4 regions of the Brevibacillus sp. YAE8 genome follow, and region 4 is predicted to be linked to each of the others. Evidence: riboswitches for the same ligand, from Rfam matches in the RefSeq annotation. Region 4 holds a riboswitch; each other region holds the start of a gene.
What was found. A riboswitch is a leader RNA that binds a small molecule or an ion and turns the genes downstream of it on or off. The one in region 4 is predicted to bind S-adenosylmethionine.
Positions count from the first base shown of each region.

Region 1: another riboswitch for S-adenosylmethionine. It lies ahead of AC27IT_RS12370 (MetQ/NlpA family ABC transporter substrate-binding protein); the one in region 4 lies ahead of AC27IT_RS14955 (2,3-diketo-5-methylthiopentyl-1-phosphate enolase).
Region 2: another riboswitch for S-adenosylmethionine. It lies ahead of metH (methionine synthase); the one in region 4 lies ahead of AC27IT_RS14955 (2,3-diketo-5-methylthiopentyl-1-phosphate enolase).
Region 3: another riboswitch for S-adenosylmethionine. It lies ahead of AC27IT_RS10695 (aminotransferase class I/II-fold pyridoxal phosphate-dependent enzyme); the one in region 4 lies ahead of AC27IT_RS14955 (2,3-diketo-5-methylthiopentyl-1-phosphate enolase).

Region 1 covers NZ_BAAIYG010000007.1:47,716-49,906, forward strand. The annotation lists gene AC27IT_RS12365 (hypothetical protein) at 315-665, opposite strand; SAM riboswitch class I at 885-987, shown strand; gene AC27IT_RS12370 (MetQ/NlpA family ABC transporter substrate-binding protein) at 1,110-1,943, shown strand; gene AC27IT_RS12375 (methionine ABC transporter ATP-binding protein) at 1,984-2,191, shown strand, end outside.
Region 2 covers NZ_BAAIYG010000003.1:358,737-360,927, forward strand. The annotation lists gene metH (methionine synthase) at 1-1,039, opposite strand, end outside; SAM riboswitch class I at 1,156-1,257, opposite strand; gene AC27IT_RS07235 (YjcZ family sporulation protein) at 1,468-1,575, shown strand; gene AC27IT_RS07240 (hypothetical protein) at 1,572-1,850, opposite strand; gene AC27IT_RS07245 (hypothetical protein) at 2,064-2,191, shown strand, end outside.
Region 3 covers NZ_BAAIYG010000005.1:230,731-232,921, reverse strand. The annotation lists gene AC27IT_RS10705 (DUF5665 domain-containing protein) at 1-266, opposite strand, end outside; gene AC27IT_RS10700 (pyridoxamine 5'-phosphate oxidase family protein) at 442-897, shown strand; SAM riboswitch class I at 987-1,112, shown strand; gene AC27IT_RS10695 (aminotransferase class I/II-fold pyridoxal phosphate-dependent enzyme) at 1,208-2,191, shown strand, end outside.
Region 4 covers NZ_BAAIYG010000011.1:24,369-26,559, forward strand. The annotation lists gene AC27IT_RS14955 (2,3-diketo-5-methylthiopentyl-1-phosphate enolase) at 1-776, opposite strand, end outside; SAM riboswitch class I at 896-1,046, opposite strand; gene AC27IT_RS14960 (sigma-70 family RNA polymerase sigma factor) at 1,204-1,722, shown strand; gene AC27IT_RS14965 (anti-sigma factor) at 1,719-2,191, shown strand, end outside.

The sequences.
Region 1 (2,191 bases), on a different contig from region 4:
TTCCTCCCGTTCGGCTTATAAATGACGAATGATTCCATCTCATAGAATGAAGTGTTTTCTCGTTTTTATACTGCGTGTCGTGAAACCCCCTACTGTTTCCCTCGTTCGGTGATTTTATTCATCAACCACCCCCTTTGCAAAGCGTTGAGAAGCTGAAAAAGAAAAAAGAAAAGCACCCTTGAATAGAACGATACATTCTAAACAAGAGCACTTTTCTTCGTAAACAAAGAGAAGCGACACCCGTTTCACACCATTTTCACGGTCTTCCCTTGAGATAAATCAAAAGGGAAAATCCGAACGAATGGGGCAAGTATTTAATTTTCCGAGCCGCTCACAATCACATTCGTGATCGCCCACTGCGTAGGCGCATCATAGTCTCTTAGCACAGCTTCCAGCTTCAGACCCATCTCTTCTTCCAGCCGTTCTTTCAGTTTCCTCTTATAAAGAAGAGACATGCGAAAATCGACTTCGAGCTTCAGGGCCGGGGCTTCGCCTTCAAGCGCGGCAGAGCGCGGTGAACGGCGATGCTTGGCGTGGAAGGTAATCAACTGATTCTCAATGGTCACTCTCAGCAAAGTCGTTCCAAATCCGAACAACTCTTTCGCTATCTCATTATAAATGGCAGACAGCTTTTTTCTCGTTTCATTCGTGTCTGTTAAACTCATGACATCACCCGCGAGAGCTGTTATCGGATTCGTTGCTCCCATTATACATATGATTTCTGGCTAGAGCAAGCAAACATTCGTATTTAGATCATTTTTACATTTTTCAGTCAAAAATTCGTTCGGAAAAACAATTGACAGGTCGAAATCGGCAAGCTATAATCCAACTAACCTAATATGAATTGTAGGCAATTTGCTTTGACCGAATTTCATAAGCCACTTCTCTTATAAAGAGAGGTCGAGGGACTGGCCCTATGACACCTCGGCAACCTATCCCACCGATATGGTGCCAAATCCAGCGGAAATCAATTCCGACAGATAAGAGAGGCATTGACCACTGTGAATGTTGCATGCGCAGTTACAAGCCTCTTCTTAGCGGAAGAGGCTTTTTGTTTTCCCGGTTACTATTTTCAAGATATACAAACACCAAAGAAAAGGGGAATTTTCATGAAAAAGACAGGCTTATTTCTCACTTCGCTTCTGCTAGCTGCTTCTCTCGTTACGGCGTGCGGCGGCAAACAGGAAGCGGCTCCCGCAAACGGTGGAGCTGCTGCTGAACAGCAAACCAAAATCAAGGTCGGCGTGACAGGCGGCCCTCACGAAGAAATTTTCAACAAAGTAAAAGAAGTCGCCAAAGGCCAAGGAATCGACGTGGAGCTGGTCGTGTTCAACGACTATGTGCAACCGAACCAGGCTCTCGATAAAGGCAATCTCGATATGAACAGCTTCCAGACCATCCCGTTCCTGGCCAAGTTCAATCAGGACCACAAAACCAAAATCGTCGAGATCGGCAAAGGCGTAACCTTCCCGATGGGGCTCTACTCCACCAAGCATAAAAAAGTAGAGGACATCCCGGAAGGCGGCGTGGTCGGCATCCAAAACGACCCGACGAACCGCGCCCGCGCTCTGTTGCTCTACCAGGCTGCCGGACTTATCAAGCTCAAAGACGGCGTGAAAGACAACGCGACTCCGCTGGACATCGTGGAAAATCCGAAAAAACTGCAATTCAAGGAGCTGGAGGCAGCGTTTTTGGCTCGCTCGCTCGGCAACGTGGAAGTCGCTTCGATCAACACCAACTTCGCCATGGAAGCAGGCTATTCGCCGAAAAAAGACGCGATCTTCTCGGAAACGTCTGATTCTCCTTACGTCAACATCATCGCCGTCAGAGAAGCAGACAAAGACAACCCGACCTACAAAAAGCTCGTGGACATCTACCGCTCGGAAGAAGTGAAGAAGTTTATCGACGAACACTTTGAAGGAGCCGTGCTGCCGTCCTGGTAAAAACATGCCGGGAACAACCGACAACAAGGAGACACTCGTGATGATACAGCTAACTGATATTCATAAAACGTACAAGGTAGGAGCCAGGCAGGTCGAAGCCTTGAAGGGCGTATCTCTGAACGTGGAAAAAGGGCAAATCTACGGCGTGATCGGCTTTAGCGGAGCGGGGAAAAGTACCCTGCTCCGCACGATCAACCTGTTGGAAAAGCCGACGAGCGGCTCCGTAGTCGTCAACGGGCAAAATCTGC
Region 2 (2,191 bases), on a different contig from region 4:
TCGAGCCGATGACGTTCGTGCGCTCCCCGACCAGAAGCGGGCGATTGTCGTCCTCGACGTAGACGACCTCGATGCCGGATACGGCACTGACCGCCTGCTCTGTTGCCTGGCGCGGCTTGCAGTCTTTGAGCGCCTCCGCCATTGCCCGGATGTGGTCAGGCGTCGTTCCGCAGCAGCCGCCTGCCACGTTCAGCCAGCCTTGCTCGGCAAAAGCGCGCATTTTCGCAGCAAGTCCTTGCGGCGTCTCGTGGTAGTGCCCGTTTTCGTCCGGCAGCCCGGCGTTTGGATAGCAGCTTACCCCACATTGGGCCAAGCCGGACAACGTGCGCAGATGGTCGCGCATAAATTCCGGCCCTGTCGCACAGTTCAGGCCGATCGTCACGGGCTTCAGGTGCTCAAGCGAGATGTAGAACGCTTCAATGTTTTGCCCCGCCAAAGTCGTACCCATCGGCTCGATCGTTCCGGACAGCATCACCGGCAGTTCTACGTTCAGTTCTTCAAACGCCTGGCGAATGCCGATCCCGCCTGCCTTGACGTTCAGCGTATCCTGCGACGTCTCCAGCAACAGGACGTCCACCCCGCCGATAATCAACCCTTTTGCCTGGCGGTAGTACGACTCCACCAGTTCCTCGAAAGTGACGCCGCCTGTCAGTGCCAGCGTTTTCGTCGTCGGCCCCATCGCCCCCGCCACGTAGCGCGGCCATTCGGCTGTGGAGTAGGCATCGACTGCTTCCTTCGCCAGACGGGCAGCGGCGATATTGATTTCCAGGTCCTTGTCCGCGACATCGTATTCGGCCAACACGACCGAAGTCGCCCCGAATGTATTGGTCTCCACGATGTCCGCTCCCGCTTCCAAATATTTTTCATGGATGGAGCGAATCACATCGGGCCTGGTCAAATTCAGCAGCTCGTTGCAGCCGTCGTACGCTTCGCCGCCAAAATCATCGGCGGTCAGGTTCGCCTGCTGCAGCATGGTGCCCATCGCACCGTCCAGAATCAGAATTTTCCGGGAAAGCTGTTCGCGAAAAGTGGGTTTCATTGACGTGCTCCTTTTCTCCCTTGCGTCGGTTTATTCTCAGCCGTTTTTTGCATCAAAAAATCCTCTTCTTTGAAAGAAGAGGATTTGTCCGCGGATACACTTGCGCCTGAACCATCCTCTCATCTTTCAAAGCACGTAGCTTTGCTGGAATTGGCACCGGATTTTAACCGGTTGCCGAGGCTTCATCAGGCCAGTCCCTCTGCCTCTCTTGATAAGAGTTGTTACTATGCTATTCATTTTTTGCTTTCAGGTTTGATGTTTGAAAGTATCTTAACACCGCGAAAAGTCTTCGTCAATTGAGAATTTGTCTATTCTTTACACTCTTCCCGCTCTTCTGCGCCCATTTTTGCGCATACCGGGCATTCGCCCACGCCAATCTGTGCGTTCGTGTATAGACTGTAGCATAACGGAAAGGAGGGGGAACAAACGTGAGTACATCTTACTGCGGACACGGCATCTTTGGAGACAGCTTCGCATTGGTGCTCGTACTGTTTATCCTGCTGGTCATTGTCGGGTGTTCGAACGACGACTGCTAAGTAAATGACAGGAAGAGGCTATCCCCCTTGCCTTGGCTTGAAGGGATAGCCTCTTTTTTCATGTCATGGACAGTGCGATCGCAGCCAGACCGCCTGCCGTAAAAGGCGACGCGCTCACGCTTGTCCACCTGGACGGTCAGGACGTCATACGGGACAGGCTTGCCGTTTTCCATCCGCTGGTCGCTGACGTTCATCCACGTTCCGTTGCGCCAATGCTCATCCGCATAAACCTCTGTCGCCTGGCGCTCGTAAACGTCGGCTTCTTCCCCCACCATCGTTTTCCAAAAGGCTTGCGCGACTTTTTCTGCTGCCGCAGGCGCGACCGTTGCCTTCTCGCCGCCATTGATCCAGCTACGGGCTTTTTGTGAGAAGCATCGTTAGTTAACTTTTTTCAACAGGATGGCACTTGACCGCTCTGCCTTCATTGTCAGAGCGAAACGCTTTTGCTATCATGAGGCTACCCAAACCGATGAAAGGAACGATCGACAATGGACGCTCTGCTCGCGCGTGAAAAGGACGAATTTCTGTCCTGTATAGAAACGATAAAAGAACTGGAAAGCTCCGAATTTGAAAGCTACTCCATCGTAAAGCATACCGAAACAGGAGAACATTATTT
Region 3 (2,191 bases), on a different contig from region 4:
ATGTAATCGCCGAGGATAGGGATCGAGAGAAACTGCGTCAAAAGCGAGCCGAGCAGCGCCAGCACGATCGCTGTTCCAATCGTCAAGCCAAGACCCCGGGCAAGCCCTGCGAGGAAATTGATCCAGAGCAGCTTGCGCGGGGCTGTGTAGTTTTGGATCACGTCTGCGAGCCGGATATCCTCCAAAAACATGGCGATTTTGTCCATGCGCTCGTTCAATTTCCTCACTTCCTGCAGCTCGTGGAGGACCTGGTCGATTTTGTGCATAAGCCGGTCTGTAGGCGTAGGTGCCACTTTTTCCAACCTCCTTATCCGGTACGGCTTTGTTTTTTACCAGTGTAGGGAAAAAAACAGGCAGAATCAAGGCGGGGAGGAAACGTTTGCCTAATGGCAGATGCGAGGGGTACAATAGACGTACTACCGTTTACGAGGAGGCATCCGAATGGCTGAAACCGTATCCCAAACCTTGTCGGAAGAACTGTTCGCGCTCCTGCAAAAAGAGCGATTTGTGACGCTCGGCACCGTCGATCACGAGACAGGAGCGCCATCGCTCAGCTCCTTGTCCTGGACATTGGCGGTGAACAGCGGACTCATCCGCTTTGCCGTGGATAACCGCTCGCGCATACTCGCCAATATTGCCAAAGAGCCGCAGGTCGTCCTGCATCTGATCGGGGCAGGCTCCTCTTTTGCGATCAACGGACGCGCCGCAGTGAAAGCCGAGCGGCTGGAGGGCGTTCCGCTGAAGCTGGCGCTGGTGGAGATCGCGATTGACTCCGTCCGAGACGTCATGTTTTACGGCTCGCGCATTTCCGTAGAACCGCAATACGAAAAGACGTACGACAAAAACGCGGCTGCGAAGCTGGACAACCAGGTCATGACTGCGCTGAAAAACGCCTAGTCAAGACGGCCGCACAACAGTGGAAAATCCTGTTGACAAAAAACCGCCGTATCCTTTAGTATTAGGTCATTCAAATTGAATAGCAAAACTTCTTATCCAGAGAGGCGGAGGGACTGGCCCGATGATGCCCGGCAACCAATCACCTGCATGTTCGTTCATGCGGGGAGATAATGGTGCTAATTCCTGCAGAGTTTTTTAACTCTGAAAGATGAGAAGGTCTTGCTTACGGTGACGTAAACAAAGCCTTCTTTCAGAGGAAAGGGGGCTTTTTTCATGCCCCTCGTACATCATTGGAGGGAGAGAGTTACGTATGAGACTGGAAACAAAATTGATTCAAGCAGGCGTAGGCAGAGATGAAAAAACAGGGGCGGTCAGCTTTCCTGTCTACTATGCCACCGCATATCGCCACCCGGCATTGGGGCAGAGCACAGGCTTTGACTATACACGCACGGCCAATCCGACCCGCACGGTTTTGGAAGAAGCCATCGCCGAGGCAGAATCGGGCGATGCGGGCTTTGCCTGCGCATCGGGAATGGCGGCGGTTCATACGGTCATGGGGCTGTTTTCCCAGGGAGATCATCTCATTGTGTCGCTCGATTTGTACGGAGGGACGTATCGCTTGTTTGAGCAGGTGCTTTCCCGCTACGGCCTGTCTTTTACGTACGTAGACTTGCGCGACCTGGAAGCGGTGCAAAACGCGCTGCGAGCCGAGACAAAGGCGATCTTCGTCGAGACGCCGACGAATCCGCTCATGCAGATTACCGATCTTCGCCAAATCGCCGGGCTGGCAAAGCAGCATGGACTTTTGACGATAGTCGACAACACGTTCATGACCCCTTATTGTCAACGCCCGCTGGAGCTTGGCGCAGATATCGTGTTGCACAGTGCGACGAAGTACTTGGGTGGCCACAACGATGTACTGGCCGGACTGATCGTGACAAAAGGCGAGGAGTTGTCGGAAAAAATCCGGTTTTTGCATAATTCCATCGGAGCGGTATTGGGTCCACAAGATAGCTGGCTGTTGGTACGCGGAATGAAGACATTGGCGCTGCGCATGGAAAGACATCAGACAAACGCGCTCGCGGTTGCAAAAAAGCTGCAGGAGCATCCGGCTGTCGCCGAAGTGTTTTACCCAGGGCTGCAAGAACACCCCGGGCATGCCATCCAGGCGAGCCAGGCAAGCGGTTATAGCGGTATGGTTTCATTCCGGGTACGGTCTGCGGAGCAGGTGGGCTTGTTTTTGCAAAATCTGCGCATCGTTTCTTTTGCGGAAAGCCTTGGCGGCGTCGAGTCG
Region 4 (2,191 bases):
GGGTGCGCCATGATCGGGACGTTGACATCCGGATCGGCTGCCAGGCGGTGCAGGGCATCGAAGCCGAAGGCCAGCACGTTGAACAGCAGGCAGTCGGCGCCCGCTTCGACCGCGCGTTTTGCCTTTTCGTTCAGCTCGTTGATCGGCCCGGTCAGGTTGGCGGCGTAGAGGACAGGCTTGCCTGTCTCGGCTTCGGTCTCCAGGGCGATCTGTTTGAACGCCTGGATGCGCTCCAAAAACGGTGCGCGGTCGTCCGCGAAGAAAATTTCGTCATCTTTGACCAAATCGACGCCGCCCTGCGCCTGTGCTTTAAATTGCGTTTTCAGATCGTCGAACGGCAGGCCGAGGCAAGATTTGAAAATGCTCATCAGGAGCGGACGGTTTTGGGCGTCCAGTCGTCCGCGCAGTCCGTCTATGCCGAACTTCGGTCCGGGAAAAGCCTGGAGGAACGAGTCGGGAAAAGCGATGTCGACCAGCTTGATTTTTCCGTCCATCGAGAGCTTTCCGAAAATTCCGGTCAAGAGCGAAGGAATGTCGCTGGTGAAGTTGCGGGTCGGGTAGCTGACGGTAATCAGCCCGCGCACATCCCCGTTTTCCAATGTTTCCAGCGGAGTGGCGCTGACGGCTTCGCCTAGGTACGGCGCCAGCTCCGCTTGCTTGGTAGCGGGCAAGTCCGTCCAGGAGCCGACCGTCATGCCGACTGCGATGGCAGCGGCTTTTTTGTTCAAGTCTTTGGCTTGTGTCAAATAGGTGACGAGGATGCGTTGCTCACTCATGCTAGTCCTCCTTGGCAGCTTCAAAAGCTGTCGTGGTCGTTTCGAAACATGTAATCATGCAAAAAAGCCTCCCCACTTGAGCGGGGAGGCGGTTGTCGACTATGAAAACGTCTCGTCTCCTCTCATCTCTCGGGTCAGTAGCCGGAACAAACAGCTCCGACTCTTATCCGTTGGAATTAGCACCGTTTCGCTATTTTTGTCGAACGCAAAAAAATAGCGCCGGTTGCCGGGCATCATAGGGCCAGTCCCTCAGCCAGCTCGCGATAAGAGTTTATGTGGTTCACACGTCATCTATCCGTGTGCGATACACCCATGATATGCCTTCTCGTTCCGCTAGTCAATCTTTGTTTTTCCGAGAATGTGCATCTGCTCACAGGGAAAAGGAGGCAGCAAGTGAAACTTTTTTACTCAGCGTGCGTGGTATCGGATGAAAGGGTGTGGAGGCATTGGGAAAGTAGGCTTGGAGGACGTGTACCAGTTGCACGTAAACGATATATACCGCTATCTTTTCCGGCTCACACGCGATCGGAGGCAGGCGGAAGACTTGACGCAGGAGACTTTTTTTCGCGCGTATGCCTCCCTGGATGACTATCGCGGGGAAAAAGTGCGGCCGTGGCTGTTCAAGGTGGCCTACCACGCCTTCGTGGACTGGCATCGCAAACAGAAGCGGCGGCCAGTCGATTACGTCGGGAGCGTGCCGGAACGACTGGATGCTTCCGCCGTCGATCCCGCTGACCAGCTCGTGAACCAGGAGTTGTGGGAGGCGGCATCCGCCTGTTTGGAGCGGCTGCCGGAAAAGCAGCGACAGGTGATTTTGCTGTCGGCGATGCAGTTTTCCTACGCGGAAATGGCGGAGGTGCTGGGAATCGAACTGGCGGATGTTAAGCGCTCCCTGTTTCGGGGACGGCAAAAGATGCGGCAACTGTGGAAGGAGGAAGGGCTATGACGAACCAAAACGGGGATGACCGCGAGCAAAAACTGCTTGCTTACCTGAGAGGGGATTTGACGGGCGAGGAAGCGAAACGGCTGGGCGAGGAACTGGCGGACGACGAAGAGTACGGGAAGCGGCTGGAACGGCTATTGCTCGGGGAAGAACAAGGGACAGACGGCAAGCAGGAGGTTGCGCCAGGGCTTTCGGAAGCAAGACAGCGGGCGATCGTCCGCCGGGGAAAGTGGAAAAACAGGCTGACGACCTCCTTCTATGCCTTCGCGATTCCTTGCCTCGCGGGTGTGCTCTTGCTGTTCGTAAACGGCTGGGTGGGAAGGCTGATGCATGACGATTTGTTCCGGGTGGCACGGGACATGGTCAATTTTACCCAGCCTGGCGTGAGCGTGGGCAGCAGCGGCTCGCAGGTGGGGCTGTTGTACGGCAGCATCGACATGGAGCTGCGAGAGCAGGTTGGCAACGAGGCCAA